DNA from 3 places in the Pseudoalteromonas sp. HL-AS2 genome. Region 3 is predicted to be linked to each of the others. Evidence: predicted binding sites of a transcription regulator. Region 3 holds the regulator's gene; each other region holds the start of a gene.
The links. Region 3 encodes FliA, which starts transcription of late flagellar genes. Its sites were predicted from a motif close to CTAAAGNTNNNNNNNNNNNNGCCGATA; they were not measured.
Positions count from the first base shown of each region.

Region 1: a site for FliA is predicted at 2,137-2,163, ahead of RB215_RS05915 (VC2046/SO_2500 family protein). Genes of this name have one in related genera too.
Region 2: a site for FliA is predicted at 5,547-5,573, ahead of pomA (flagellar motor protein PomA). Genes of this name have one in related genera too.

Region 1 covers NZ_CP133571.1:1,226,229-1,237,296, forward strand. Annotated here, with positions in the region: gene RB215_RS05895 (MHYT domain-containing protein) at 1-941, opposite strand, end outside; gene RB215_RS05900 (M48 family metallopeptidase) at 1,104-1,790, shown strand; tRNA gene RB215_RS05905 (tRNA-Tyr) at 1,867-1,951, opposite strand; tRNA gene RB215_RS05910 (tRNA-Tyr) at 2,001-2,085, opposite strand; gene RB215_RS05915 (VC2046/SO_2500 family protein) at 2,198-2,725, shown strand; gene RB215_RS05920 (DUF6172 family protein) at 3,014-3,316, shown strand; gene RB215_RS05925 (diguanylate cyclase) at 3,623-4,543, shown strand; gene RB215_RS05930 (YchJ family protein) at 4,755-5,234, opposite strand; gene RB215_RS05935 (SulA-like leucine-rich domain-containing protein) at 5,275-5,709, opposite strand; gene RB215_RS05940 (NCS2 family permease) at 6,146-7,438, shown strand; gene RB215_RS05945 (hypothetical protein) at 7,514-8,272, opposite strand; gene cysB (HTH-type transcriptional regulator CysB) at 8,559-9,536, shown strand; gene RB215_RS05955 (L-serine ammonia-lyase) at 9,631-11,007, opposite strand.
Region 2 covers NZ_CP133571.1:2,468,361-2,479,428, forward strand. Annotated here, with positions in the region: gene RB215_RS11475 (tetratricopeptide repeat protein) at 1-211, opposite strand, end outside; gene RB215_RS11480 (amidohydrolase) at 325-1,635, shown strand; gene RB215_RS11485 (DNA topoisomerase III) at 1,661-3,601, opposite strand; gene RB215_RS11490 (flagellar motor protein MotB) at 3,804-4,724, opposite strand; gene pomA (flagellar motor protein PomA) at 4,727-5,494, opposite strand; gene RB215_RS11500 (exodeoxyribonuclease VII small subunit) at 5,763-6,005, shown strand; gene ispA ((2E,6E)-farnesyl diphosphate synthase) at 6,008-6,895, shown strand; gene dxs (1-deoxy-D-xylulose-5-phosphate synthase) at 7,008-8,870, shown strand; gene RB215_RS11515 (ligand-binding sensor domain-containing diguanylate cyclase) at 8,941-11,068, opposite strand, start outside.
Region 3 covers NZ_CP133571.1:870,356-881,423, reverse strand. Annotated here, with positions in the region: gene RB215_RS04160 (flagellar motor protein MotB) at 1-500, opposite strand, end outside; gene RB215_RS04155 (flagellar motor protein) at 509-1,273, opposite strand; gene RB215_RS04150 (chemotaxis response regulator protein-glutamate methylesterase) at 1,266-2,441, opposite strand; gene RB215_RS04145 (chemotaxis protein CheA) at 2,493-4,670, opposite strand; gene RB215_RS04140 (protein phosphatase CheZ) at 4,686-5,447, opposite strand; gene cheY (chemotaxis response regulator CheY) at 5,463-5,846, opposite strand; gene RB215_RS04130 (RNA polymerase sigma factor FliA) at 5,887-6,597, opposite strand; gene RB215_RS04125 (MinD/ParA family protein) at 6,624-7,484, opposite strand; gene flhF (flagellar biosynthesis protein FlhF) at 7,477-8,967, opposite strand; gene flhA (flagellar biosynthesis protein FlhA) at 8,988-11,068, opposite strand, start outside.

The DNA of each region.
Region 1 (11,068 bases), 360 kb from region 3:
TTACCTTGTAACTCATGTTCGTGCCAACCTAAAATCTTACTTGCTGCTTCATTAAAGCTTAAAATAATACCTTGATGATCAATAGTCACAATGCCATCTATTGCTGTTTCTAATATGGCGTTTAACCGCGACTCGTCGGCTGACTTTTCTTCAAGCAGCAGTTTATAGCGTACCATGCCATTAATTACAGCAACCACGCTGGTTATTGCAACAGTTGCAGTGGCAACCGCAATTGCAACAAATGTAAGCCCAGCAGACGCATTTTCGTCTGCGTAAATTAGTGGGGAAGTTGCTACAAAACGGGTTGCTGCCATACCCATATAATGCATACCAGTAACAGCAAAGCCTAATATAACGGCGCTGGTTGAACGAATTTGTAACTGTGATAACCGAGGGAAAATTCTTTCAAGGTTAAAGTGGCTATATAAAGCTATAAACGATAGGGCAACGGCCACTAAAATAGACAACCCAAACATAACTGGGTCATACCGTAGCATAGGCGCAAGCTCCATCGCTGCCATACCACTGTAATGCATAGTGCCAATACCCGAGCCTAATAATACTGAGCAAACAGCTAATACTTTAAAGTTACCATTACTTTTTACCAGTATAGATACAGCGTATTGGCACGCTAAAAATGCCGGTATAAAAGAGAGTAAGGTAATAGTTGGGTTATATTTAATGTTAGTACACAAAGAAAAAGCCAACATACCAATAAAATGCATGCTCCAAATACCCGCAGAAAAAACAGCTGCAGCGGTTACAGTAGCTAAACGTTGATAGCTTGGGAAAGTAGTTTTTTTAGCTAAATCAATGAGTTTTGTAGTAAAAAAAGCGGCAAATATCACTATTAAAACTGAAAGAGAAACCAAGAGAGGATCGTAAACCCCGTTTATAATTAAACTAGGATCTTGGTCAGTAATAAAGAAAGCTGATAACATGGCGGCTCTAAATAGGCATTTTAATCGTGTAGTTTAATAGAATTAATTAATTAATAAACCGTTAATTTTATGATTGCTTATTAAGCTATAAATAAACAACACGGCATTAACTAACCATTAGACGAAAAGTAGCCCCTAGCTAGTATAGTGTGAGAGATTAATTTGTTTGCCTACCAACTAAAAAAAAGTACCCGACGAAAGACCGTTGCTATTAAAGTGCATAATCAAAATGTGACGGTATATGCCCCCCATCACGTACAAAAAAAAGTGCTCGATAACTGGTTATTAGAAAAAAAATCATGGGTTGAGGCGCAGCTGCAAAAACAGCTTACTTTGGTTGATACAAAACAGTATCCACTTAAGGACAAAAAGATCTGGGTTTTTTCAGAAGCAATTAATTTAACGTTTCAGCAAGGCAATACCTCTACAGTGGAGCGCCAACAAGATGGCCTGCTTATTACCGTTTCTGCTCGTGTTAAGCATCAGCAGCAAAAGTACCAATTACTTTTAGAGGCGTATTTAAAAGAGCAGTTAACCGCATACATTGAAATGCGACTTAATGACTTTTGCACGCTGATGCAAGAAGCGCTGCCTAACGATTTAAATATTGCAGTTTATAAACGCAAATGGGGAAGTTGTAATAGTAAAAGGGCGTTAACATTTAACTTATTATTGATTGGTGCACCGCATAGCATTATTGATTATGTAATAGTGCATGAGCTGGCGCATTTACGACATTTAAATCATAGCAAAGCATTTTGGCAGCGCGTAGCACAATTTTGTCCCGACTATAAAGCAAGTACGTTATGGCTAAAACAGCATGGTATGAGTTTACAATGGGTATTTTAATGTTTAACTAAGAAAAAACACGGAGATTACTAACAAGGAATGTAGTAACTATATAAGTAGAAAATAAGTAGAAAAGTGGTGGAGGGAGCTGGATTCGAACCAGCGAAGGCTGAGCCGTCAGATTTACAGTCTGATCCCTTTGGCCGCTCGGGAACCCCTCCACACTAATTTTGTTACATTTGGCCCCACTTAACTTAGCGGTAAGAAAAGTGGTGGAGGGAGCTGGATTCGAACCAGCGAAGGCTGAGCCGTCAGATTTACAGTCTGATCCCTTTGGCCGCTCGGGAACCCCTCCAATGCAACGGCGCTGATAATAGCAAACATCGTATTTAAGTAAAGAAAAAAGCTAAAGAAAAATGAAATAAAGCCGATAAATAGGTATTACTTACTTCAATCGGCTAAAGTCTATGCAAATCGGTGATTTGTTAATCACAGAGAGTCAGCTCAACACTCGACTTAATAAAAGTGTGCATGAAAAGCGCCGAGGAGAGTTTGCGCTTTTACTCGCTATGCTATCTCATGATGCACTCGATTTTAGCCAATTCCATTTACCAAAAACAGAAATTGAAGATTCAACTGTTGGCGAAGATACCCTTCGCAAACAAATAGGAGCAGGTCCAAAGCAACTTTTAGCGCCAGATAAGTTTGATATCTTGATAGGGCAGTTTAACGCCTCACTATTAATGCAAGCAGGGGAACGCGCTGGAATGAGCGATATTAAATTAAATCACTGTTTAAACCCTGAACCATTGTTTATAAGAGATGATGTAAGCCATATTCCGCTTCAGGTGCGTGATAATTGTGAATTAGCAGTGCGCAGGCGTATAAATAACACACAAACGCAACTATCTAACCCGCAACTCGATGCTGCTGCCTTTTACGAAAGCCTAAATAATGATGCGCTTCACCACCCATTGCATTTAGTAAGCGCTTAATTATAAAGCGTACGCTGTAACTGCTTTGATATTGCAATAACCAATCATATTAATAGAACTTGGCAAACGATTGCGCCATCACTCTAACTATTAAGTTACTTGTCTGTAACATAAAGCCGCTAACTCTCTACACTTAAGCGCATTTTAGCGATACTTTATTTTATTAATGGATTAATAATTGATTTAATATAAAAAAAGCATCCAAAAATTAAATGCAATTGCTATAATAGGCTCAAATGGTATGACATTAAATGCCGTTATCATTAAACCAAGGTAATTAGGAACGTAATGAAGAAAATATTCACGCTAAATCACGAGAAAATCAAATATCCTCGTATGGTTGACGCCGCAAAGCATGAAGTGAAAAAATATTTGAAAAGAGAGCGTAACAAAACTCTACCACTCGATGCTGATTACTGGGCGTTTGATTGTAAGTTTGGTAATACCGCTGAAGATGCACAAGTAGTGCACGTTGCAGAGCTTAGTAATCATATAAGCGAAATAGAAAAGCAAAGCTTAACTTCTTTTTATGTAGAAATATTAGCGCGCCCAGCTCAACGTCAACAACCAGATTTGGATGACGACGAATAAGACGCTTATAAAGTAATTTGCGTAATTTTTAAAATGGGCCTAGTGGCCCATTTTTTGTTTGTACGTTTATACAAACGCGATTTAAACCTTGAGCATTCAAGTACAAGCAGCTTATAAGCAGTGCTTACTTTCAGTATTACCCTGAAAATTATGGCCGTGATTTTCTAAAACAATTAACAACAACTCTGTATCGCCATTTTTATATTTGGTTGTAAGTTTGATTAAAAACCCAACTTTAATACATTTGCATAACATAAGACTGTATTATACTGTGTTAGTTGATAATTATAGAAAACAGTAGTATTTATGCCATTAAATTATGCCGATAGCGATTTAAAACTTAGCCTTAAAACCTCAAAAGTTCTCATTGTTGATGATCAGTTACTTAGCATAATTGTACTGAAAAAAATATTATCAAAGCACTTTATTGTTAACACCGCCAACAGCGGTGAAGAAGCAGTTGAAATATGTAAATCTAATACTCCCGATATCGTACTGCTGGATATTTCAATGGATGGCATATGCGGTATAGAAACCTGTTTAAAACTTAAAACGACGACACAAACCCAAGACATTCCCGTTATATTTGTTACCTCCTTTGAAAACCAAGAAGAGGACTGCTGGGAAGCGGGTGCGGTAGACTTTATTCAAAAACCGATTAACCCAGAAACCTTATACAGAAGAGTAAGAGCGCACTTAACTATTAAGCTGCAACATGACTTATTAAGTCAAAAAGTGTTTCTTGATGACTTAACTAAAGTATTTAACCGTCGTTATTTTGATACTCATATTAATAAAATACAATTGAGTGCATTAAGAGAGAATACAGAATATGCTTTATTACTTATGGATATTGATTACTTTAAGCAATACAACGATATTTATGGACACGTAGAAGGCGACGTTGTTTTACACTTAGTTGCTCAAACAATTGCCAACAGCCTGCAAAGGCCAAGCGATTTTGTTGCCCGCTATGGCGGCGAAGAATTTGTGGTTGTGCTACCCCATACCAACGAGGAAGGCGCTCGCTGTGTTGCTGAAAAAATTAAAAATAACATATATGGCTTAGGTGTTTTACATAAGTACTCAGAGTTTGAATTTGTCACTATAAGTATAGGTGGAGCTACGTTATTGCAATCAGACGAAGGCAACATGGATATTTTGCAACGCGCAGATAAAAAAATGTACGCCGCTAAAGCACAAGGGCGAAATACAGTGTGCTTTTAAAGCGCAGCGAACCCAATACCAAAATATACGGTAGAGCAGTTATTAACACAGGCCTATAGGTATGTAAATTGCCAATAGTTGCTCGAAAGTAAAATTTTATTTTAGCCATACACATCGCCTGTAACAGCCAACCCTAGGCATGGCTATTGGATGTATTTAAGGTTCAGTTGCCTGTAATTACCTACTTTACTCACCGCACAGCTGCAGTTTGTTATACGCTATGACACTTTTTATATTTTTTGCCACTTTGGCAAGGGCAGTTGTCATTTCTGCTTATTTTAATATCGGCTACCGGAAATAGTGTGCCTTCAAGGTAGCGCCACTGCCCATCTTGTTTAATAAACAACGACTTTTCGTGCAACTCGCAATATAGGTTTTGGTAAAAGTAATTTACTTTAAATGTTACAAAGCCTTCGCTTGCATCGTGCTCAGTGTCGATGACGGTTAGCTTTATAAAGCGGCAGCTATCAGCAAAGTCTTTAATCTCTTTTACAGGGTTTTCTGCCTGTTTTTCACTTGCATAAGTTTGATAAACATAAGTTGCATTTTTAAGTACATATGCACTGTAGCGAGCACGCATAAGTTGCTCAGGTGTTTCAGCTATTTTTGATGCTAAATGAAGTGGTTCACAGCAGTCAGCATAATTTTGCTGGCTGCCACAAAAGCAAGGAGAAGTCGTTAATGAGGTCATAATATTAATATAAAGTGTTTAAAACACGAGTTTAACAAGCTTATTGAGTTAGTGGTATCTCAAGGTTGTGAGTATTTTTAGTAAAACAGTAAAGCTTAGTATTTGTAGTGCTTAAATTTAATGATAGCTGTGTCAGCTGTTGATCATTAATAATATCAGTCCAGGTAATAACCGCAGCAAAGTTTCCGTTGTGCAGCGCCGAGCTAAGTACATACTCTAAGTTTACTAAATGTTTTTGCCTGATCACCAGTAATTTGCTGGTGTCAATGGAGCATGAATCAAGCAAGGCTTTACTCGGTACATGGTCAGGGGCAATCAGCAGTGTCCATGCATTTAAGCTGTTGTATTGGTGTAATACTTTAAGCAATTCAAAGGTTGCTGAAATTTCATCTTCAATTTGAATTAAATTTACACAATCACTTTTATCGTCTTGCTGATAACTTTTAACGGTTCTTACGGTAATAGGCTGTAACATAAATTTCTCACTCACTGGGTTTTTATACAGTACCCATATACAGTAGTTTATACAGTGTTATGGTGCAAGTGTTTTTTTGCTAATTATTTGTACAGTCATTCAGTTTTAAATTTTTACACGGATAAAAAAACAAAAATAACTATTAAAAACAGAGCGTTAATATTTTAGGTATATATTTATATTTTTTATTAAAGTTATGCGGCGAATAGCACCTATACAGTACTTTATGCTCTATTATTTACGTTAAAGTAAAGCTGATTGCTCAGCATATAAGCACGGTAATTATTATTTTTAAAACCTGAAGTACATACGTATTACCGTGTCATATTTATTATTTCAGCTACTTCAATAACTTAATGCATAACAAGGTAAAATGTCCGGTATTTCGCTATTTTTATGCTAAAATCTCGCCACTTTTTACTACCTTAAGTTTGTTATGCTCGAAGCCTTATTTAAAATCCGCGCAAATGATTCCTCAGTACAACGTGAATGTGTTGCCGGTATGACTACTTTTATTACTATGGTTTATATTGTTTTTGTTAATCCAGCAATGCTTGCCCAAGCAGGAATGGATCAAGGCGCTGCGTTTGTAGCTACATGTATTGCAGCTGCAATAGGCTGTTTTATTATGGGCCTATGGGCCAATTATCCGTTAGCGTTAGCGCCGGGTATGGGATTAAATGCTTTTTTTACCTATGGCGTTGTTTTAGGAATGGGCTATACCTGGGAAGCGGCATTAGGTGCTGTGTTTATGTCGGGTTGTATATTTTTATTTTTAAGTTTATTTAAAGTACGAGAGTGGATTATTAATGCCATTCCACTGGTGCTAAAACAAGCAATAGCGACCGGTATTGGTGCTTTTTTGGCGCTAATTGCGCTTAAAAGTGCAGGGATCATAGTATCTAGCCCTGCAACCTTAGTGCAGCTAGGTGATATTACTGCACCTGGGCCATTACTTGCTATTTTAAGTTTTTTTGTGATTGCGGCATTGTTATATCGCGATTTTAAAAGTGGTGTGTTAATTAGTATTTTACTGGTAACAGGCATTGCTTTGGCTTTTGGTTTGGTTGAATATCAGGGGGTTATGTCTATGCCGCCGTCAATTTTACCAACCTTTATGCAACTTGATTTTAGTGCGGCATTTGAGCTTTCAATGTTGAGTGTTATTTTTGCATTTTTATTTGTAGATTTATTTGATACCTCAGGCACCCTGGTTGCAGTCACGCAAAAAGCAGGGCTTGCAGATGAAAAAGGCAATATGCCACGTTTAGGGCGCGCTCTTAGCGCTGATAGCACTGCCACTATTGCTGGTGCAATGCTTGGTACATCTACTACTACATCTTACATAGAGTCGGTGGCTGGCGTTTCTGTAGGCGGACGCACAGGCTTAACAGCCGTTGTTGTGGGTATTTGTTTTTTATTGATGATGTTTTTTGCGCCACTAGCGCAAATGGTGCCAGCGTATGCCACTGCCGGTGCTATTTTATATGTTTCGGTACTTATGCTACAAAACTTAAAGTTTGTAAACTGGGACGACATGACAGATGCCATTCCTGTTAGTGTGGTGTTATTAATGACCCCGCTGACATTTTCTATTGCTCACGGTATAGCGCTTGGGTTTATTTCATACACTGCGGTTAAGGTATTATGCGGTAAAAAGGATCAAGTAAGTATTAGTGTGTGGATTTTAACGGCATTGTTTATTGTTAAGTTTGCATTTTTATCTTAAAAAACTTATTTATCTATCAATAAAAAAAGCCCATACAATTTTGTATGGGCTTTTTTTATAAATTATAGTACTAATTTACCATTTCTTTTTCGGAGCAAACAATATGTCTAGGTCATCTTGCTCTTGTTCAGTTTTCTTTTTAAGTGCATCGGCATTCGATGCTCTTAACTCAACACTAATAGCTTCTAAGTAGCCTTCTACTTCTTGGTATTTAGCAGTTACATATGGATCGCTATACGATACCGCACTGAGTGAGGCATGGGCTTTTTCAAAATATTGTCTAGCTGAACCTACCATACCTGCAGAGCGCGCCGATAAACCACGTTTAATTTGGCTTTCAATATTTATTTGTAACTGCAGTTTTTCCATTCGTTTGTCTTCGATTACAAATAGTTGGCTATCGAGGTTACCTTTATTGTGCTCAGAGCGTAGAATAATACGTAATTTTTTTATGCCCTGTATTAGCGATACCAGTTGTTTATCGTTACTTGGCAGTGAAAGCGATTCGCTATTGCTTCCTTGAACTGGGTTATTCAAACGCTCTTTCGCTTCATTTAAACGGTTTTTTAATATTTTAGAACCAGGTGAAAGCGATACCATAGTACTAAGCGCATCGTGATTACGACGCTGTAAAACACGTAGTGTGTTATCTGAAAACGGGATATTAGCGTTATTCATTAACGCTTCCTCGGTTTCCTCAATGATAGCTTTTTGTTTGGTTAGTTCTTTACGGCGATCAGCTTCTTGTTTTTCTTTATGCTGTTGCACCGCACTTACCCAAAGCGCAATCACAATAAGAGCAACAATGAGTATAATTATAATAGAGACGATCATGTTACAGTTCTCGGGTTCTAAACCTAATTGCTCAATCTTACATTAAATATATAAGAACAGGAAAACTTTGCGCTAATTAACTATAAAAGCAGGCTAAGAAAGCGTTTAAATCTTAATGCTTTATATGATAATCATTGCTATCTGAAGTATATTTATTGTGCTAGCCTAAGCCTATATTTATTAAATACGATATTATCAATTAAAACCTACCATTTGTCGGGTGGTCAGTTTTTAAAGATAAAGTATTTACCCTCTCAAAAACGAATAATAACGAAAATACATAGCTATGAAATTACAACAACTTAGATATATTGTAGAAGTTCAAAATCATAAATTAAATGTCTCAGCAACAGCTGAAAGTTTATTTACCTCACAACCAGGTATTTCTAAGCAAGTGCGCATGCTTGAAGATGAGTTAGGTATTCAAATTTTTGGTCGCAGTGGTAAACATTTAACGCATGTAACGAGTGCCGGTGAAGAAGTCATTAATATATCGCGCGAAATCCTCTCAAAAGTGGAAGGTATTAAAGCGGTTGCTCATGAGCATACTTTACCTGATCAAGGTAAGCTTAATATTGCCACTACTCATACCCAAGCACGTTACGCATTGCCGAATGTTATTAAAGGGTTTATGAAAAAATACCCCGCAGTGTCACTTCATATGCACCAAGGTACACCCCAGCAAATATCAGATGCAGCTGCACGTGGCGATGCCGACTTTGCTATTGCAACAGAAGCGCTACACTTATATTCAGACCTTGTTATGCTGCCTTGCTATCATTGGAACCGTAGTATTGTGGTGGCAAAAGATCATCCATTAGCTAAAAAAGCCAATAGTATAACCGTGGCTGATATTGCAAAATATCCGCTTATTACTTATGTATTTGGCTTTACTGGCCGCTCAGAACTAGATAAAGCATTTAGTGCTCATGGACTTGAGCCGCACATAGTATTTACCGCCACCGATGCCGACGTTATTAAAACGTATGTACGCTTAGGATTAGGTGTTGGAGTGGTTGCGTCAATGGCGATTGACCAGGTCAGTGATACTGATTTAGTGTGTATTGATGCCAGCCATTTATTTGAAGCGAGTACCACTAAAATTGGTTTTAGAAAAGGCAGTTTTTTACGCACTTATATGTATGACTTTATTGAACGCTTTGCACCACACTTAACAAAAGAGCGAGTAGAGCGTGCTAACTTATTACGCAACCAAGAAGATGTTGATAAGTTATTTGCTGATATAGAATTGCCAGTTAAATAATTGTTTCGGTATCTAATACTTAACTGTTAAAAGTAGCTAATAAAAAAGGCGCCTGTTTTTAAACAGGCGCCTTTTTTAATTATAATTAAGTGTGTTAACACTCAATTATATTAACGGCTAAACCACCACGAGCGGTTTCTTTATATTTAGTTTTCATATCGTTACCGGTTTCGAGCATAGTTTTAATCACTTTATCGAGTGATACTTTTTGCTCGCCGCTACCACGAATTGCAAGGCGTGACGCATTAATTGCTTTAATCGCGCCCATGGCGTTGCGTTCAATACACGGTACTTGCACTAAGCCACCAACTGGGTCACACGTAAGCCCTAAGTTATGCTCCATGCCAATTTCGGCGGCATTTTCTACTTGCACTACATTACCACCTACAATTTCGGTAAGTGCGCCTGCAGCCATTGAGCAAGCCACGCCCACTTCACCTTGGCAACCTACTTCGGCACCCGAAATAGAGGCGTTCTTTTTATATAAAATACCGATAGCGGCGGCGGTTAATAAATAACGCGTAACTATGTCGCGATCAACTTCTTTTATAAAAGTATGATAATACATAAGTACTGCTGGTAAAATACCCGCTGCGCCATTGGTAGGAGCGGTTACAACACGCCCGCCTGCGGCGTTTTCTTCATTTACAGCTAAAGCAAATAAGTCGACCCAATCCATAGCACGTAGGGGGTCGTTACTTACTTCAACATTAAGTTTTAAATGTAAATTAGGAGCACGACGTTTTACTTTTAAACCGCCTGGTAAAATCCCTTCGGTACGCATACCACGCTCAATACAGGCTTTCATTACCTGCCAAATATTAAATAACTCGTCTTTAATATCGTTTTCGCTGCGTAGTGTTTTTTCGTTATGCATCATTAAAGTAGATACACTGAAACCCGACTCTTTACACATTTCCAGTAATTCTTGTGCGCTACCAAACGGAAAAGGTGCAGGGTTTTCTTCACGAATATCAAGCGCTGCTTGTTTTTCGTTTTCAAAATCTTGGTCAGTAACAATAAAGCCACCGCCAATTGAGTAATAAATTTGGCTATAAACCTTCTCGCCATTATTAGAGGCAATAATTTCCATTGCATTAGAGTGCTTAGGTAGCGTTTTACGACGGTGAAAAACAATAGCCCCTTGCTTTGGGAATTTAGCCTTATGCGTTTGATTTAAATAAATAACTTGTTCTTTTTCAATTGTGGCTAAAATAGTATCAACCAAATCGGCGTCGATGGTTTCAGGATCATACCCAGCAAGGCCAAGTATTACAGCTTTACCCGAGCCGTGGCCAATACCAGTTTGACCTAACGAGCCATATAGCTCTACTTTAATGTCGGTAACGTTTGCTAATAATTGTTTTTCTTGTAGGTCATTAACAAATAAACGAGATGCGCGCATTGGGCCAACGGTATGTGACGAAGAAGGGCCAATACCAATACTAAACATATCAAATGCACTTATCATAATGTGTCTCTTCTGTGTTTACTCAGCACTAGGCTGCTTTTTTGAACGGTCGTGTATAGTA
Region 2 (11,068 bases), 1.6 Mb from region 3:
GCGAAGCCAGAGCTTGCTCGGCATCGCAATCTAAATTTGCTACTACTATATAGTCGTTATATTCAGCGGCTAATTTATCTAATATTGCTGCCTGGTTAATACATTCAGGACTTTGCGCTGAGTAGAAGTTTAGCAGTACCAACTTTTGTTGTGATGTTTCGCCGAGTACTTGCTGAAAATTTTGCGCGTTGATACTAACTATGTTGCTCATTGAATTGATTGCCATATTCATTTATTTAGGTTTTTATATGGTGCTGAACATAATTATTACAAGTCATATATCTAAATCACTTGGATATACATTTATCTCAATAAGGGAAAATCATGAAGTTAACTTACTTAGGCACAGCGCTATTATTAGCTAGCCCTCTATTGGCGGCTAAATCATTAGACTTAAATTTACATAGCAGCATGCCAGCCATTGAAAGCTTTTACCTCGATCTGCATCAATCACCCGAGCTTTCGTATCACGAGCAACAAACCGCAAAAAAAATAGCAGCGCAGTTAAACAAGCTTGGTTTTGAAGTTACAAGCAATGTGGGTGGTTTTGGCGTTGTCGGCATTTACAAAAACGGAAACGGTCCAACCGTGATGATCCGTACTGACACCGATGGCTTACCTATTACAGAACAAACAGGTAAGGCGTATGCTTCTAAAGTAACAGTAATAGACGAGCACGGTGCAAAAGTAGGTGTTATGCACGGCTGCGGTCACGATATACATATGAGCTCATTCATTGGTACTGCTGAACAACTAATAGCTCACAAAAATGCATGGCAAGGCACGCTAATGATGGTGGCACAACCCGCAGAAGAAGTAGGCGGTGGCGCTAAAGCCATGCTAAAAGAAGGCTTATTTAGTAAATATGCAAAACCTGATCACATAATTGCGCTACATGTAAGTGCAAGTGTGCCTGCCGGTAAAGTTGCGATGAAAAACGAATATACTATGGCCAGCGTCGATTCTGTTGATATAACTATAAAGGGTAAAGGCGGACATGGAGCTTATCCGCATACCACTATTGATCCGGTTATTATTGCTGCGCGCACTGTGCTTGCACTGCAAACTATTACGAGTCGTGAGCTTTCACCGCTTGAGCCATCAGTTATTACTGTTGGATCTATTCATGGTGGCTCAAAACATAATGTAATTTCTGATGAAGTAAAGTTACAACTTACATTACGCAGCTATAACCCTGATATTAGAAATGCACAAATTGCAGCAATTAAACGCATTACCGCCGGTATTGCACAAAGCGCAGGCCTTGAGGAAGCGCTCTACCCTAAGGTGCAAGTACATGAAGATGAGTCAATTCCATCTACATATAACAATCCGGCACAAACCAACCTTGTGCGTCAAAGTATTGCCAGCGCTATTGGTGATGAAAATGTGCTTGAAACCCTCCCTGTAATGGCAGGTGAAGACTTTGGCTTATATGGCCGCACTGACGAAAATATTCCTATCACACTATTTTGGCTCGGTGGCGTTAACCAAGCAAAATATGCAAGTGCAATAAAAGCGGGCAAAACATTACCTTCACTGCATTCAAGTAAGTTTGCCCCAGACTATAAAGTCGCACTACCAACTGGCATTAAAGCCATGAGTAATGCAGCGGTAACTTTGTTTAATCAATAGTTTTATTTAAATAATAGCTCTGTAGTTAACCTGTAACAGAGCTTTTTTTATAACTTGACTTTTTATAAGGCGTTTTTTGGCCACGTTTAACAAAACGCTTTTTAGCTGAAGTTTTAGGCAGCTTTGCAAATACATTGCTATCGCAATTTGCAGCTTGTTGTACAAAACTATTTAAGTCGGCAAGTAAAGGCTGTAAAAATTGCTGATAGCTCATTACTTGCTGTGCAATATCACCTAAGCTCGACTCCCATTTAGCGGTTAAATCGGGGCGAACTAAACCTTGCGGCAGCACACTAATAAGTGCACTCCCGGTTTCGGTTGCTTTAATTAATTTGCCTTCACGTTTTAAAAAACGGCGTTTAAATAATAATTCAATGATCCCCGCTCGCGTTGCCTCTGTGCCTAAGCCATCGGTGTCTTTAAGTACTTTTTTTATCTGTGGATCTTGTACATAGCGGCTTATGCCTGTCATGGCTGCAAGTAAAGTCGCATCACTAAAGTGCGCTGGCGGTGAGGTATATTTTTCAACAACCTCCCCTTGCGAGCAAAAAAGTAACATGCCTTTTGTTAAAGGCGGTAGCGTGGCTTCATCTTTTAATTCAGACTTACCCATTAGCACCTTAAAACCCAAGCTTACATCTTGCTTTGCATTTGCTTTAAATAACCCGCCAGCAATAGTTATCTCTGCTTTAGTTTCGTTGTAAATATAGTCGGGATAAAACTGTATTAAATAATGACGACATATTAATTGATAAACCTTTGTCTCATCGCTACCTAAACTTGCCGACTTTAACTGTTTTGCCGTAGGGACAATGGCGTGATGCGCAGCCACTTTTGAATCGTTAAAACATTTACTACGTTTTTTACTATCAGCTGCTTTTACTAACTCAACACCTTGCCCGCCATTAGTGCTTATAGCTTTTAAAATAACAGACGCATCTTGGTGATGATCATTAGGTAAGTAGCGGTTGTCTGAACGCGGGTAGGTAATTAACTTATGACGCTCATAAAGAGTTTGGCATATATCCAGCACCTTTTGCGCTGGCATAGCAAATGCTTTTGCCGCGTCTATCTGCAAAGCAGATAAGTTATAAGGCAGTGGCGCAGTTTGTTTTTTTTGTTTTTGTTCAAGCGCCGTTAGCTCAGCATTTTGCTGTGTGATACGCGAGGCTACGTTTTCAGCCAATGCTTTATTTAATACTCGCCCTTCTTCGTCTTGATAAGGCTCACATGCCTTACTGGGTATCCATTTTGCACTAAATGATTGTTTTTCGGGGGTGACTAAGTGGGCTAATACTTCATAAAATGGCTTCGATACGAAATTTGCTATGTCATTATCTCTATTAACCACCAAGCCAAGTATGGGTGTTTGTACTCGTCCCACAGAAAGTACGTTACCAAACCCAGCTTTTTGCCCTGCTAAAGTATAAGCGCGGGTTAAATTCATACCAAACAACCAATCAGCACGAGAGCGCGCTAAGGCTGAAACGCTCAACGGAATAAACTCACGGTTAGATCGCATAGTCGTTAATGCTTTTTTTACTGCAGCTAAGTTTAAATCACTAATTAATAAGCGTTGAATATGCTGCTTTTTAGTTTTACTTATTTTGGCTTCTTCAATAACTTGATCGACAAGTAATTGCCCTTCTCTATCGGGATCACCTGCATGCACTAGTGCTGTAGCCTGTTTGATTAGCTTTTTTAACACAGTAAGTTGCTTGCGAGTTTTAGTTTTTGCTTTTAATTGCCACTGCTCAGGAATGATAGGTAGGTGCTCAAACTGCCACTTTTTAAAGCGCTCATCATAGTCATCGGGCTCGGCTTGCTCGAGCAAATGACCAATACACCAAGATACGCAATCACCATTTGCAACTTCAATGTAGCCATCGTGCTTTTTGTGCGGTTTTGGTAACGCGTCGGCAATAGCACGCCCTAATGACGGCTTTTCGGCAATATAGAGTTTCATATGCAAGCTCTTTTACTGTTTATATACACAGTAGTTTAGCATATCAATTCACAGCGTGGGATGTTTTTATTAAACCGTACTATTTAACAACTCTGAGGTATTTGGCTGAGGTGGTGACTTTTAGTCAATTTTGACTAAAAGTCACCTGAAATCAATTACACTTAGTTTGCTTAAACCAAGTGTGTTTTTAATAAAATGACTGCTACCTTACATCGATAGGATCAGACTCTTTGGCCTTTCCTTGTAAAATAGATATTTCAACGCGACGATTACGACGGCGATCTTCATTGCTGTCATTTGGCACTAACGGCCGGGTTTCAGCACGCCCTACTACCATCATTCTATTTTTATCAAATCCAACTACTTTTTGCAGCTCACTAGCTACTGCAACTGCACGCTTAGATGAAAGATCCCAGTTATTAATATATAACTCGTTTGAAACCTGAAAATCGTCAGTATGCCCAGACACGGTAATTTCTCCAGGCACATCTTTTAATAGCACGCCAATTTCTTGAATAATGGGTTTAAACTTAGGTTGTAAAAATGCGCTACCCGAAGGGAAAGAGCCATTTTCACGAATACGAATAATTATTTGCTGCCCTAATGATTCAAGCTCTATGGCACCATCAATTATTTGTTTTTCTAATTGCTGAGCGATTTTTTTAACTAAGTCGTTTGTTTGCTGTTGATCGGCCGCTGAAATTGCTTGCTCCGATGCTTGCTCTTTGGAAGTACTACGCGACTCGCCACCACGTTTATCGCCCCGCTGCTCTTGCCTTCCGCCTGCTGAGCTTTCATCACCTGCCTGAAACTCTAACATTTGCTGGGTCATTTCTACCGTTTGCTGTTGAATTGTTTCAATTGGGGTAGGCTCTGGCTTGCCCGGAGTAAACTCCATAGCAATAACTGATGTGCCTTTGGGAATATCTTTAACTTCTATTTTATTTTGTACACCAAATGCAAATTTCATCGAACCGGCAATTTGTTTAAATTTAAGTACATCCATTTCAGAAAACGCAAGCAAGAGCACAAAAAAGCACATTAATAGCGACATTAAATCTGCGAATGTCCCCATCCACGCAGGTAAACCTGGGGGTGGGCACTTGCACTCTTGATCAGACATAGTTAATCCTCAGTGTTTACTTTACGTTTTGATTCAGCAAGATAGTTTTTCAAAATACCTTCTATTACTTTTGGATTTTGACCATCTTGAATACCTAAAACCGCATCTAAAATTAAACGTTGATTCATTGCCTCTTCGTCTTTACGCAGCTCCAATTTTGTTTGAATAGGAATAGCGACTACGTTAGCTAAAAATGCGCCGTATAATGTGGTTAACAATGCCACCGCCATAGCCGGACCAATTGCTTTAGGATCATCCATATTAGATAACATCGCAACTAAGCCTATTAAGGTGCCTATCATTCCCATTGCTGGGGCTATATCACCCAAAGATTTAAATAAAGTAGCACCCGACTCATGCCGTGCTGTAGTTAATGAAATATCTTTTTGCAGAGTGGCCCGCACTACGTCTGCGTCGTGGCCATCTACTAGCATGTCAACGCCTTTGCGCATAAATGGATTCGGTATTTCTGCCTCTTCAAGTGCTAAAAACCCGCCTTTACGTGCTGAATCTGCAAGTTCAACTGCTTTTTCGATTAACTCTTCTGGCGACTCAAGCTTAAACATAAACGCTTTGGTAACCACCTTACCTATGCCAAAAAACTGTGACATAGTAAAGTTTGATAAAACGATAAATAATGAACCGCCAAATACGATTACAACAGAGGGCGTGTTGTAAAACATAGCCATTTCACCGCTACTACTCATAAACATGGACATGACAATTAAGCCAATTGCGCCAAGGATCCCAATAATGGTTGCTAAATCCACATTCCCTCCAAAGGTTTTTGCTTTTATATGCAAACGTTTGTTATTAATTGTTTATCGGCAAGATACTGAATTGCTTAAGCCATTTTTTATAGATAAACATAAAAAGCTGGATTAAGCACTATTCTAGATCAACTTGTGTAATCTATCTAATTATCAATTTTTTAAAACATAAAACGTTTATTAACGAAAAAACCATTTCATCCTTTGACCTAGTTTAGCATTCCCCCTAAAATTGACTTCTAAATTTATTATGTAAGTTGAAATAAAGATGGCGACTAAAAAACCTGAAAACTTAAGTTTCGAGCAAGCACTAGAAGAATTAACAACAATCGTTAGTGAAATGGAACAAGGTGATTTATCGCTTGAGCAGTCATTAAAACAGTTTGAGCGTGGCATTGCTTTAGCAGGCGCATCGTCTAGTAAGTTGCAACAAGCTGAGCAAAAGGTGGCTATTTTAATGGGCAAAGATGAGAAGTCTGTATTAACCGACTTTGATAATGATATGGAATAGCCGTGACTATTAAAGAACTTATTACACATGCTCAAACTGATGTAGCCAATACTCTTAACCTTTATTTTGACCAATCGCTTAATACTGACGAGACCATAAAAGCCGCCACCCATTATAGTTTAATGAATGGCGGCAAAAGATTGCGTCCTTTTTTGGTTTACGCAACGGGTAAAATGCTCGGCGCAGATAAACAAGATTTAGACGTACTTGCTGCAGCTATAGAATGTATTCATAGCTACTCGTTAGTTCACGATGACTTACCAGCTATGGATGATGATGAATTACGTCGCGGACGCCCAACCTGTCATATAGTGTACGGTGAAGCACACGCAATTTTAGCCGGTGATGCACTGCAAGCTTTAGCATTTGAGTTAATAGCCAAGCATAATTTTAACTGTAGTGCTCAAGCTCAAGTTAAAATGATTGCTGAACTGGCGCATGCCTCTGGGTTACAAGGTATGGTGGCAGGCCAAGGGCTTGATATTGCAGCTACTGATAAAGTAATAACCGTGGCTGAACTTGAGCGTATTCATAAGTTAAAAACCGGTGCGCTAATAAGCTGTGCAATTACACTGGGGGCTTTGTGCTCGAACAATGTTAGTCAAAACACGTTAGAAAATTTAGCCACTTTTGGCTATGCCATAGGGCTTGCATTTCAAGTACATGACGATATTTTAGACGTAGAAGGCGATACCGTTACTTTAGGTAAGCCTCAAGGGTCAGATATCGCTGCGAATAAAGCGACATATCCCGCTTTATTAGGTATGCTAGGCGCTAAAGAAAAAGCACAAAACTTAATACAACAAGCCCATGCAGCGTTAGCAAATATAGACGCCGATACCAGTGCTTTAGCGTCACTAGCTAACTATTTAATTGAACGTGACCACTAAACACGGCTTAAATGTATTGCAACTTAGCACTAAAATTATTACTGAACATCAAATAACTCAAACAACGCGTTTGCACAGTTAATTGATGTTAGCGAAGGACATATATAAAACCATGACACTTGATAGCAGCAAGTATCCATTACTTAATTTGGTTAACGAACCAGCCCACTTGCGAGACTTAGCACAAGATAAGCTTCCTGCATTTAGCCATGAGTTGCGTGACTACTTACTCAACTCGGTATCGCAAAGTAGCGGGCATTTAGCGTCTGGTTTAGGTACCGTAGAGCTCACTGTGGCACTACATTATGTGTATAACACCCCAGATGATCGCCTTGTATGGGATGTAGGCCATCAAGCTTACCCACACAAAATACTCACCGGGCGTCGCGATTTAATGCACACCATTCGTAAAAAAGATGGCTTGCACCCTTTCCCATTTCGCGAAGAAAGCCAATACGATACGTTTAGTGTGGGCCATTCTAGTACCTCTATTTCAGCTGCGTTGGGCATGTCTATTGCTGCGCAAAAAGAAGGTAAAGGACGCAAAACGGTTGCCGTTATAGGCGATGGTGCTATTACAGCAGGCATGGCTTTTGAAGCCATGAACCACTTAGGTGATGTAAAATCAGATATGTTGATCATTTTAAATGACAACGAAATGTCGATTTCTGAAAACGTTGGCGCGTTAACAAATCACTTTGCCCGTATTTTATCGGGTAGCTTTTATACTAACATTCGCGAAGGTAGTAAAAAACTACTCTCGGGTGTGCCACCAGTTAAGCAACTTGCCAGTAAAATGGAAGAGCATATTAAAGGGATGATGATCCCTGGTACCTTCTTTGAAGAATTAGGCCTAAATTATATTGGCCCAATTGATGGCCATGATGTAAACATGTTAGTAGATACGCTGCGTAATATGCGTAACTTAAAAGGCCCGCAATTACTGCATATAAAAACCCAAAAAGGCAAAGGGTATAAACCCGCTGAAGCCGACCCTATTGGCTATCACGGCGTACCTAAGTTTGATCCTAATACATCAAGTTTACCTAAATCAAAACCCGGTGCGGCTACATTTTCTAATGTATTTGGCGACTGGTTATGCGACATAGCAAAGCAAGACAGCAAGCTTATGGCGATAACACCGGCTATGCGCGAAGGCTCTGGCATGGTGCGTTTTTCAAAAGAGCATCCTGATCAGTATTTTGATGTTGCGATTGCCGAGCAGCACGCTGTAACCCTCGCTGCTGGTTTTGCTTGTGAAGGCTTAAAACCCGTTGTCGCAATTTACTCAAGCTTTTTACAACGTGCGTACGATCAGCTAATTCACGATGTAGCGCTGCAAAACTTACCTGTGTTATTCGCTATTGACCGTGCTGGTATTGTTGGCGCAGACGGCGAAACACATCAAGGTGCGTACGATTTAAGCTTTATGCGCTGCATTCCAAATATGGTCATTATGGCGCCAAGCGATACAAATGAGTGTCGCCACATGTTATATACTGGTTATCAAGCAAATTGCCCTGTTGCTGTGCGTTATCCGCGTGGTAGTGCTGGTACGGCAGAAATTGCAACTAATATGCAATTACTTGAAATTGGTAAAGCCGATGTTGTTAAGCAAGGTGCTAAAGTGGCTATATTGTCATTTGGTACATTACTTGAAAACGCGCAACTAGCAGCTGATGAACTCAATGCGACTTTAGTTAATATGCGCTTTATTAAACCGCTTGATACTGCGTTACTCAATGAGTTAATAAACAGCCACGATGTAATAGTAACGCTTGAAGACAATGCAATTTCTGGCGGTGCTGGCTCTGCGGTTAATGAGTATTTAGCAACGCAAAAAGCACAGGTTAGCATTCTTAACTTGGGTATCCCTGATGAATTTATTAAGCACGGTACACAAGACGAAATGCACGACGAGATGGGCTTAGGCGAGCAAGGAATATTAACTGCTATCAAAGCGTTTATTAATTAACCTCCTACTCATTTAAAGCATATTAAAAAAGGAGCCTAGGCTCCTTTTTTAATATCTAAATATTAGTTACTTATCGCATCCATACTTTAATATCAGCTAAACCATTGGCTTGTAGCAAGCCTATTTGCTGTTCAACATTAGGGTTTTGCTCAAACTCAAACGCATCTAATTGCTCATCAAAGGTAATATTAGCGACCCCATCGCCACCGCGTTTTTTAACTTGATGCAGTGCAATATCAGCTAAATTAATCGAGGTTTCCCAGCTAATAACTTGGCCACCTAATAATGGTAGCGGATAAAACGACCAACCAATTGAGGCCGAAATATGAGTGCTTTTACCATTTGGCAATTGAAATCCATGTTCGGCAATTCCTTGGCAAAGATCCGACACATAGCTGTCAATTAAGTTACATTTAAAGTCACGTAATAAAAGTAAAAATTCATCGCCGCTCCAACGTGCCACATAATCTGAGCCCTGAGTACGCGAATTAAGTAATACCGCCATTTGCTGCAAACAACTATCTCCGGCAATTGGCCCATACGCATCGTTAATACGGCTAAAATTATCTAAGTTTATAATTAATAATACTAGCGACTTGCCCTGCGCTTGCAGTGACTGTGAGTTACGCTGAAAATGTTCAATATCTTTAGGTAGTTGGTCGAACAAAAAGCGGCGGCTACGTAACCCTGTAAGCTCATCTGAATGGCTCACCAGCTTAAGCTGTGAGTTAACCTTATTAAGCTTATCGTTTGCTTGGCGAAGCTCTAAGGTACGATCAGTGATCAACCCTTCTAACACTTCTTGTTTACGGCGCTCTTGCGCTCTAAATACCCAAAACACTAAATAAAACAATAAAACGAAACCACTGGTGATCAGTAATCTAAAGTAAATTGTTTCATCAAAACGCTCAGGTACTACAAAAGCGTAATCAACAGATTGGGCTATGTTCCAATCCTCGCCTTGGCGTTTTGTTTCTAACTGAAACAAAAATGCACCGGCTGGAAGGTTGGTATAAATAGCTTCGCGGCGAGTATTAGCGTATCGCCAGTCAGTATCTAAACCATTTAATTTATATCTAAACTCAATACTATTTGGCGCGTAATAATCTATAGCTGTGTATTTTAAAGTAACATCGCGCTCGTCTATTTTTAACCGCGGTTTATTACCTAATGCAGCTGTGGTTAAACTACGTAATGGTGTAGTTAATGTTTCTATTTTAGGTTTTAAACCACGTAAACCAAACAGCTCAACGCTTTTAGGTATTTCAACTACACCTTGTAAACTGGGATACCAAATGGAGTTATCCATATCAACAACCGCGTCATGCCCTAAGCCATTACAACATTGGCTGGCTTTACCATCGAGTTGGCGATCGAACGAGGAAATAACCTCTTCAACTTTTAAGCTTTGGATCTGCGTTTTAAATTGATCTACCGGCATCCGATAAACACCTTTCATGGTGCTTACCCATATTCTTTTTAATTTTTCATCGTACTTTAAGCTAAAAATAGAACCATAGGGTAAGCCATTTGCCGCATCTAATTGCTGCCATTGTCCTTGTCCACTACGATAAAACAAACCATCGTTTAACGAGCCAACTAATATTCCAACTCCATCTATATGCAAAATACTGGTTACATAAGCACTTTCTAAGGTAGTTTGGTCGCCTATTTTTTCTATTCCTCGGTCAGTAAAGTAATACGCGCCTTTACTAGTACCGATAATGCCAAAGTTTGGTGCATCTAATACAAAAGTAATAAACTTACTGCCTAAAAATGCATTATAAGCAAAGGGCCTTAAACCACTATAATTGAGTCGATACAAACCTCGGCCAGTACCAATCCAAAATCCGCCTCGGGTAGCTGAGCTAATAGCAAATACCGGGTTGTCGTTTAATGCGCGCCCAGGAAAGCTGTAAAGTGTGTCGTCTTCATAAAAGAATAACCCCCGCCCAGTAGCAATATAAAGCCGATCGCCATCAAACTGTAAATCATGCACCGAGGCATGCCCATACTTGCTACTGTTTATTATATTAATAAAGTTTTTATTGGTATCAAAGTAACCAACACCGCTTCTGTTAGCTATCCACAGTTTGTCATCGGGTGATTTACTAATCGCCATTACCGTTTCAGTCATTTTAGAAATTGCCGAGTGACGCTCAATGCGACCTTCGTGTGCCAGCCATAAACCTTCACTA
Region 3 (11,068 bases):
CTACTGCCACTTGAAAATAGCATACCAGAACTAAGCTCAATGATCAGCCAATCTTGGCTGAGTTCTAAACTTGCTTCACCATCGCGTATTTCATCTATTAATGACGATTGCAGCTTAGCCAACAAACTATCGAGTGGTTTGCCAAGGTGTTTTTGCTCAATATTACTGGTATCGCTTTGTCCGTCCAGCAGCTTTGGCCCGTGTTCTTCTTTTAAAATACTTTCGCCGTAGAGCACTTCTTGCTCTGGGGTTACTCTGTCTGTCAATATTGCGTCGCCATTTATCCCAGTTCCTTGCTGCGAATGTTGACGGGCTGACTTATCAAATACATAACCAATCGAATCGGACAGCACTTGAAATTTCTCTTCTTTGTTAATTGCTATTGCGTACAAAACCACAAAAAAGGCAAACATAATCGTCATATAATCAGCATAAGACACCAGCCAACGTTCTGTGTGTTGACTTTTAGTAGTGGTGTTGCGCAAGCGACGACGTAACATAATAGCTGCTACTCAACCACGACATTTGGGCGGTCAACCCGATAGGCTTCAAGCTTTAATTCAATACTTACTGGGCTTTCGCCTTGGCTTATTGCAATTACGCCCTCGGCAAGCATTTCGTGATAAAGCATTTTTTGCTCAACCCGTTGCTTTAACTTATTAGCCATAGGTAAAAATAATAAATTAGCTAAACCCACGCCATAAATAGTTGCTATAAAGGCAGTGGCAACACCGGCTCCAAGCTTTTGCGGATCTGTAATAAACGACATTGCCTGAATAAGACCAAGCACGGCCCCTAAAATACCTATGGTAGGACTATAACCGCCCATAGCTTCATAAACACGACTTGCCTCTAGCAGACGTTCGCGCTCTAACAGTAAATCTATTTCTAACGTATCGCGCAGTTTTTGATCTGAGCAACCATCAACTAATAATCCAAGCCCTTTTGCAGCATAGGCATCTGGGTGGGTAAGCGCTTCGTTTTCAAGGGCTAAATAACCTTCTTGACGTGCTTTATGTGACCATCCTTTTACTTGCTCTATGGCATCTTCAATATTGTATTTAGGCGATACAAAAACCCAGTGCGTAATTTCTAGCATCTTTTTAAAAGTACTGGCTGATGTTTGTAACATTACAGCACCCAATGTGCCGCCCAGTACAATGATCAACGCAGGTCCGTTAAATAATGCTGATACCACGCCGCCCTCTAACGAGTAACCTATTGCAATGGCGCCTAAGCCAATAAGTAAACCTAGTACGGAAAGCTTATCCACAGCCCACCTCTGTCTTTAAACGTATTGCTACTTCATCTAATGGCAAACTTTCGCTCGCTAAACCAGCATTAGCAATTGCTTGTGGCATACCATAAACAACACAACTTTTTTCATCTTGTGCCCAAATGGTTGCCCCTGATTGTTTAAGCATACGAGCGCCTTCACGCCCATCTGCGCCCATACCAGTTAATACTATAGCTAATACATCACCTTGATACGCTTTAGCGGCACTGGCGAAGGTTACATCAACGCTTGGTTTGTAACTAATGCGCTCGCTGTTATCTTCAAAAACTCGTAGTGTTCTACTTGCCCCACGACCATCAATCATCATTTGCTGGCCACCCGGTGCTAAGTAAGCCACACCTGCTTGCAGTCGATCTCCTTGCTGCGCTTCTTTTACCTGAATTTTACACAAACTATTTAAGCGTGCCGCAAAAGCCGGAGTAAACGCAGCGGGCATATGCTGAATTAATAATATAGGGTGCGGAAAGTTAGCAGGAAGCTGAGTTAATATAGTTTGCAGCGCAACAGGTCCACCGGTTGATGTGCCAATTGCAACTAGTTGATAGTGCTTGCCACTCGCGCGCTTTGTTACTATTGCACTGCGACTAGTTACTGGCGAATTATTAAAGCTTCGCTCTGGTTGTACTACTGTTGTTGCTGTTTTATTTGTTTGTGCAAACCTTGCTGCTAATGCGCTTGGCGCTGAAGTAGGTGTAAATAAAGGTTTGTTTATACTGGAGGGTCTAGGGCTAGCAACACGTCTAATACGTTGGCGGCCAATTTCTTTTACTTTGCTTTGCAGCAGCTTAATGGCATCTTCGTTATTGCGAGCAATGTCTTCAAATTTTTTCGGTAAAAAATCCATAGCACCAGCATCAAGTGCATCTAAAGTTGCAGTTGCACCGGAGCGAGTTAACGAAGAAAACATTAAAATTGGCGTCGGGTTACTGGCCATAATTTCTTTTACAGCACTTATACCATCTAACACCGGCATTTCTACATCCATAGTGATCATATCAGGACGTAAACTAGCTGCTTTTTCTACAGCATCTCGGCCATTTACGGCAAAGCCAATTACTTCAATCTCGCTATCTAATTCAAGAATCTCACTCACTCGACGGCGAAAAAAGCTCGAATCATCAACAACTAAAACTTTAACGGCCATTTTGCTCTCTTATTTTTATTATGTAGACGTATAAAGTATACGTCTACTTTATTATTTACCTGCGTAGTGTTTTAACATACTCGGTACATCTAATATAAGTGCAATACCACCATCCGAAGTAATAGTGGCACCTGCCATTCCAGGCGTACCTTGTAATAAAGCGTCTAACGGCTTAATAACCACTTCTTCTTGACCAATTAACGAATCAACCACAAAGCCAACTTGTTGTGTACCTATTTGCACAATAACCACATGCCCTTGCGCTTTACGGCTTGTACGATCGGCACCTTTCACTAGCCAATGCTCTAAATAAAATAAAGGCACTGCTTTTTTACGAACAATAATAGTTAACTGACCATCAACCACATTCGTTTTAGTAAGGTCTAAGTTAAATATTTCACTTACCCCTGCTAATGGTAGTGCAAATGTTTGCTCACTCACTACCACCATTAAGGTAGGTAAAATAGCCAAAGTTAACGGTACTTTAATTTCAAGTATAGTGCCCACACCTAGTTCTGACTCTATGCTAACCGAGCCATTTAACTGGGTGATTTTAGTTTTAACCACATCCATGCCAACACCACGACCAGAAATATCAGATATTGCTTCTTTGGTAGAAAACCCTGGCGCAAATATCAGATTGTAAGCTTCGGTGTTAGACAAACGGCTTGCTTGCTCTTGATCAAGCACACCTTTTTTAATTGCTATTTGTTTTAGTTTTTCAGCATCCATACCTGCGCCATCATCTTTAATGGTAAGCAAAATATGATCCCCCTGCTGCGAAGCAGAAAGCGTAACGGTACCTGTTCTCGGTTTACCCGCAGCTTCACGATCATCTGGCATTTCTATACCATGATCAACCGAGTTACGTACTAAATGCACTAATGGATCGGCCAGTGCCTCAACTAGGTTTTTATCTAAATCGGTTTCTTCGCCAACCAGCAATAAATTAATATCTTTATTTAAGGTACGTGCTAAGTCGCGAACAACACGTGGAAAACGGCCAAATACTTTTTTGATTGGCTGCATTCGCGTTTTCATTACCGCGCCTTGCAAATCAGCTGTAACAACATCTAAGTTAGATATTGCTTTACTCATAGATTCACTTTCTGAACTGGTGGCTAAACTCACTAAACGATTACGTACTAATACAAGCTCGCCCACCATATTCATAATTTGATCAAGGCGTTTAGTATCAACCCTTACTGTTGTTTCAGCTTGTGCAGGCGGCGCTTTTTTAGCAACTGGCGCAGCGGTATTGGTATTAGCACTTGCTGCTACAACAGCCGCTTGTGGCTGCTTAACTTTATCAACTGCTACTGGTGAGGCTTTAACTACAGCTGCTTTAGGAGCCGTAACTTTATTTACAGGTGCAGGTGTTGCCGCGCTTTCTTTAGATTTTGGCGCCGCTCCCTTGCCATGTAGCTCATCTAGTAAAGCTTCAAACTCATCGTCACTTATTTCATCATCGTTAGTGCTAGCAGCCGGACTTTGAGCTGCTTGAGGTTTTGGAGTTTTATTTACCGCACCAAAACTTCCCACCCCGTGAAGCTCATCTAATAAGCTATCAAATTCATCGTCGGTAATATCGCCACTTAAGTCGCTGCTATTACTTAATGACTCTTTTATTGCAGGGCCTTTACCTTTGCCATGAAGTTCATCAAGTAAGTTTTCAAATTCATCTTCGCTAATTTCATCAATATGCGCATCGTTTGCTGTAGCGTTTGTTGCTGCACTGGGTGCATCAAACAACTCATCAAATGCAAAAGGGTCATCATCTAAATTAGCATCTTGCGTTATTACTGGCGCAATAGTGTCACCGCCAAGCTCTTCTTCTGTGGGGGGTAAACCTAATTTATGTAATATTTCGAGTAACTGAGGATCGGCAGGCTCTGGTTGCTCACGATTTTTAATCGTAGCAAACATTTCATTAATAGTATCAAGTGCTTGAAGTATAACATCCATTAGCTCAGAGTTAACTGTTCGCACTTTTTGGCGCAGTAAGTCAAACACGTTTTCTGCGCCATGGCAGGCATCTACCAGCTCTGACATCGCTAAAAAGCCCGCGCCACCTTTAACAGTGTGAAAGCCTCTAAAAATAGCGTTCAATAATTCAGTATCTTCTGGGTTATTTTCCAGTTCAACTAATTGTTCAGATAAAAGCTCAAGGATTTCTCCAGCTTCAACTAAAAAATCTTGTAATATATCTTCATCGACTTCAAAGCTCATGCAGTTACTCTCCTATTAGAAGCCCAAACTTGATAAAAGATCATCAACTTCGTCTTGATCAGATACAACATCATCACGCGATTCTTTATCAATAATAGGGCCTTCTGGGCCTGCTAATGCTTGTGCGGCAATCGAGTTTTCTGTTTTTTGTTGCTCTTGGTTATTGTTTTCATCTTGTGCTGCAAACGCAGTTAACAGATGAATTAAACTTTCTTCAACTTCGCGTACCAGCTCAATAACACGGCGAATTACTTGCCCGGTTAAATCCTGATAATCTTGAGCCATTAACACATTAGTCATTAATACTTGCAACTCATCGGTTTTAAGATGCGAGCTGTTCATAAATTTATCAATGCTATGACACAATGTTTTAAATTCACCAAGTTCAAGATCGCGGCTCATTAACCGATCCCAGGTTGGCTTGATATGCGAAATATCATCAGCTAATTGCTGGGCTAAAGGCAGGCTCGCTTCAACCGCATCCATGGTTTTGTTGGCGGCGTTTTCTGTCATTTCTATGACATAGTTAAGTCGCTTTTTAGCATCCGGAATTGCATCAGTGGTTAAATCTGTTATGCGGGTGTCAAGCTCAAAACCCTTTAAAGACTCGTGCAACTGGCGCGTTAATTTACCTACTTCTGCAAACAAATATGATTGTTCTTGAGAGGCAGTTTCTAAAATTAACTGATCAGCTTTATGTTGCTCACCGTTTTCTAAAAAAGTGACCAGCTGACGTGCTTGCTCTAAAGTAATCTGAGGCGCAGCAGGTGCTGACATAAGCCTCTCCCCTTATTAACCTAAGCGTTCGAACACTTTTTCTAATTTAGTTTTTAATGTACCCGCAGTAAATGGCTTAACAATATAACCATTAACACCTGCTTGGGCTGCTGCAATAATTTGCTCTTTTTTAGCTTCTGCAGTAACCATTAAAACCGGAAGATGCTTTAATTTGTCATCTGCGCGTATTGCTCTTAACAAGTCAATACCTTGCATGCCCGGCATATTCCAATCTGTTACTACAAAGTCAAATGATTGATTTTGCAACATAGGTAAAGCAGTTGAGCCATCATCTGCTTCTAAAACATTGGTAAACCCTAAATCACGCAATAGGTTTTTAATAATACGTCTCATCGTTGAAAAGTCATCAACAACAAGAATTTTTATGTTTTTATCCAAAACATCCTCCAGTGAGGCCTAAACCTGTATTTACTTACTTCTAATTTATCCAGTCATTGATTTTTGCTTTTAGCTTAATCATCGCCTGACCATGTATCTGACTTACACGCGACTCACTTACATCGAGTATCTGTCCAATTTCTTTTAAATTCATTTCATCGTTATAGTACAACGAAAGCACCATTGCATCTCGCTCTGGTAGGGATTTAATTGCACTTAATAAAGATTCATTAAACCTTTCATTTTTAACATTATTAAAGGGTTTGTCTAGTGCTAAATCGTGCCCAACAGGTGTTATAACATCCTCATCAATACCTAAATCTTCTATTCCTAAGATTTTACTGGAATTAACATCGGTTAAAATATGATGATATTGCTCTAGTGTAATTTCAAGCTTTTGGGCAACTTCACTGTCTGTAGGTTCACGATTCAGGCTGCTTTCTAATGCTGAAATAGCTTCTATAACCTGGCGGCTTTTACGATGTACTGAGCGAGGAGCCCAGTCTCCACGGCGCATTTCATCAAGCATAGCGCCCCGAATACGAATACCCGCAAAGGTTTCAAAACTAGCGCCTTTAGTGGCATCAAAGTTTTTTGACGCCTCTATTAATCCTATCATTCCTGATTGAATTAAATCATCGAGTTGTACACTAGGGGGTAAACGAGCAATTAAATGACATGCTACTTTTTTTACTAATGAAGCATGCTTTTCAACAATCATATTTAAATTTTGTGTTGATTCATATCCCATAGCTCTATTCACCAATGTAGTCATAGTTAGCCGTTAACGAGTTTCTCAATGAAAAATTCTAAATGACCCGAAGGCTGGTTCGGTATTGGCCACTTTGTTATTCTTGTTGCTAATGTTTTAAAGGCAAGTGCAGCAGGAGAACTAGGAAACAGTTCAACAATTACTTTTTGACGACGTGTTGCTTTGCGCATATTTTCATCATAAGGAACGGTTGCAACCAGCTCCATTGATATATCTAAAAATCGGTCTGTAACCTTTGATAGCTTTGCAAATAACTCTTGCCCTTCGCGTAATGAACGCACCATGTTGGCAACAATTTTAAATTTATACACGCCATGTTCGCGGCTTAATACTTTGATCAGTGCATAGGCATCGGTTATTGAAGTAGGCTCGTCACATACCACAACCAAAACATCTTGTGCAGCGCGAGAAAAACTCAGCACCATATCCGATATACCGGCAGCGGTATCAACAACTAATATATCAAAATCAGTATTGAGTTCGCTAAAAGCACGAATAAGCCCAGCATGTTCTGCAGGCGACAACTCAACCATACTTTGTGAACCCGAAGTCGCTGGTACTATTTTTATCCCAGCGGGGCCTTCTACTAGTATTTCATCAAGCTCACATTCGCCAGATAACACATGCGATAAATTACGCTCAACACGTAGTCCAAGCATTACATCACAATTGGCTAAACCCAAATCGGCATCAAGCACTAACACTCTATTGCCTTGCTGACCTAAAGCGATCGCAGTATTTAACGATACATTTGTTTTTCCAACGCCACCTTTACCGCCAGTGACGGCGATAACCTTAACGCCGTTATTATTATTTTTGCTCATTTTACGCAGGCCGCTTGCTTGATCTAATACTGTGTTAATCATACATCTCTACTGTGCTCGACGCCACTGATTGGTGTCGTGAATGTTGTACTTTTGTTCTCTTTAAATATAATTGCTCAGCTTTTTTCACTAGTTTTTCTGCATTTGCAACTCGAATATCTTCAGGTACTCGTTGACCATTAGTAAGATACCCTATTGGCAGGCGATTTTGAATCGCAATACTAATTATCTCGCCTAAACTTAATGATTCGTCGAGTTTAGTGAAAATACAACCGCTTAACTGTACTTTTTTAAAGTGTCTTACGGTTTCTTGTAACACATTTATTTGCGCAGTGGCACTTAATACTAAGTAATTACGAATATCCACACGCTGATTACGCATTAAGGTATTTAACTGCTCAGTTAAACGTAAATCACGTTGGCTCATACCTGCGGTATCTATAAGTACTAAGCGCTTGTTACGTAAATGATATAACACTTCAGCCAGTTCGTTCGCATCTTTAACTTGTTTAACCCCACAGCCAATAATACGGCCATATGTTGCAAGCTGCTCGTAAGCACCAATTCTGTAAGTATCGGTAGTAATTAGCGCTACTTTATCAGCACCATATTTTTGTGCACCTAATGCCGCGAGCTTAGCCACTGTAGTGGTTTTACCCACACCGGTTGGGCCAACTAATGCGTAAACACCACCTTGGCGCAAAATTTCGTTATTCGTGGTTTGCATCTGATCTTCAACCATAGTTAACAGCGCTTTCCAGCCCTGCTGACGCGGAACATCTTCAGGTACAAAACAAGCCATTTGCTCAGCAACTTCTTTATCGATTCCCATGCCTACTAAGCGGTCAATCATGCATGCGCGCGTTGGGTCACGGCGCGCCATATCTTGCTGCATTAAACCCGACACTTGGTGCTCTAATAACTGGCGAATTGCGTTCATTTCTTCACGCATTGTGCTCATTGCTTCACTTTCGGTATTTTTAGTCGTGTGTGTTTGCGCAACTGGCGTGTCTAATTCATCAAAATCACGGTCTAGGTCATCAAAACCTAAGCTGTCAGCTTGCGTTTGTGGGCGTGCTTGCGCAGCTTCTTCACGCGCAAACATATTTGTAGGGCGTTGTTTAGCGACCGGCTCTTGATAATGCTCTGAGGTATCTATACCTGATTGCGAAAACATTGAGGCCAGCTCTGCTGAACGTGGACGCGGCGACTGGCGCTCTAATAGTGCTTGTAAGCTGTCGGCTACCTTTGCTTGTGGCTCAGGTCTAGCACGCTGTGGCTCTGGCTTTACAAAGTTATGCATGCTTTGCGAGTGGGCAGAATGTGCCGTACGCTGCTGCAGCGGCGCACTTTGTTGTGGCGCGGCGGCTTTAGGGGCTGCTTTGTCATAATCAACCGCTGCGACAATTTCTACGCCGTTTGCGAGTTTTTTATTAGACATAATAACCGCATCAACACCTAGCTCATCTTTAACTTCTTTAAGTGCTGTGCGCATATCTTTAGCAAAAAAACGTTTAATCTTCATGGTTTAACCCCTTTAAAATCTTATTGTTGGCCTACTGAGCTAACAATCTTGATCTGCCTTTCGTCTGGTATCTCTTGATAAGACATCACTCGCAATCCTGGAATGGTGTACTTAACAAAACGAGATAACACAGTGCGTAACATTCCTGACGTTAACAGTATTGAAGGTTCACCGGCCATTTCTTGATTTTGATGCGCTTCGTTTAATGACACTTGAAGTCGCTCTGCAAGTCCTGGCTCTATTCCGGCACCTTCGTCGCCTGCATTTTGTAATGACTGATGCAACATCTGTTCCAACTCAGGCGCCAAGGTTATGACAGGGATTTCTGAAGACATGCCCACTGCATCTTGAACTATTAATCGACGCAGTGAAATACGTACCGCAGCGGTTAAAACATCTGGGTCTTGGCTACGTGGGCCATACTCTACAAGGGTTTGTACTATTGAGCGCATATCGCGAATAGCCACACCTTCGTTTAATAAATTTTGCAAAACTTTAACTATAGTAGTTAATGGCAATACATCAGGCACCAAGCCTTCTACTAACCTTGGGTGACTTTTTGCTAGCATATCTAATAGGTTTTGTACTTCTTCGTGGCCTAATAATAACGCCGCATTATTGGTGAGTAATTGGCTAATATGAGTGGCAACCACAGTCGCCGAATCAACCACGGTATAACCAAGCGATTGCGCTTCATCTTTTTGATCAGGCTTGATCCACACCGCATCTAAACCAAAAGCCGGATCTTTAGTTTCAATCCCTTTTATAGGACCAAATACTTGCCCCGGATTAATTGCCAATTCATCGCCGTGTTTTAGTTCGCCTTCGCCACTTGATACGCCCATTAAGGTAATTCGGTATGCATTTGGGTCTAGCTCTAAGTTGTCGCGTATATGTACCGGGGGCACTAAAAAGCCTAATTCTTGAGAGAGCTTTTTACGCACGCCTTTAATACGGTTTAGCAATTCACCACCTTGGGATTGATCAACCAATGGAATAAGTCGGTAACCTACCTCTAAACCAATTACATCAACTTGCTGCACATCGTCCCAGCCTAACTCTTTTTGTTCTTGCTTATTGGCAATGCCTGTACCTACTGCGCTGCCATTAGCGGTTTCCTCAGCAAGTGCTGCTGCCGCTTTTAATTTATTTTGTTGAGTGTAGTAAGCTAAATAACCTAATAGTGCGCCCAAGCTTAAAAACGCTACGTGCGGCATACCAGGTACTAAGCCCATAATGATTAAAATGCCTGAAGCAATAAATAACGACTTTTCGTTACCGAGTTGTTTCTTAAATTGATCGCCCATGTTGTGCGACTCATTTTGACGCGTTACAACAATAGCAGTACCAATAGAGAGTAATAATGAAGGGAGTTGCGCAACCAAGCCATCACCTATGGTGAGCAAGGTATAAATTTCCATGGCATTGCCAAAGCTTAAATCGTGTTGGATCATGCCAACAAATAAGCCACCAACAATATTAATAATTAATATAACAATACCGGCAATAGCATCGCCTTTAACAAATTTACTGGCACCATCCATAGAACCATAAAAGTCGGCTTCGCGGGTAACTTCTTCGCGGCGCTCTCGGGCTTGCTCGGCGCTAATAAAGCCCGCATTCATGTCAGCATCAATTGCCATTTGTTTACCCGGCATAGCGTCAAGGGTAAAACGCGCCGACACTTCAGAAATACGCCCAGCACCTTTAGTAATTACCACAAAGTTTATGATGATCAAGATTAAAAACACCACTAAACCTACCGCATAGTTACCACCAATAACCACAGAGCCAAAGGCTTCAATTACTTTACCGGCAGAGTCACCACCATTGTGGCCCTCAAGTAATACTACTCGGGTGCTGGCAACGTTAAGTGCCAAACGCATAATAGTGGCGATTAGTAACACAGCAGGAAACATACCAAATTCAAGTGGTTTCATGGTGTATACAGTTACCAGTAACACCACCAAAGCAAGGGCAATATTAAAAGAAAATAATATATCAAGCAGGAACGGAGGAAGAGGTAAAATGACCATACCCAGCGCAGCAAGTACCATTAATGGTGTACCTACGCCTTTGGCATACTCTTTTTTATCTTTGT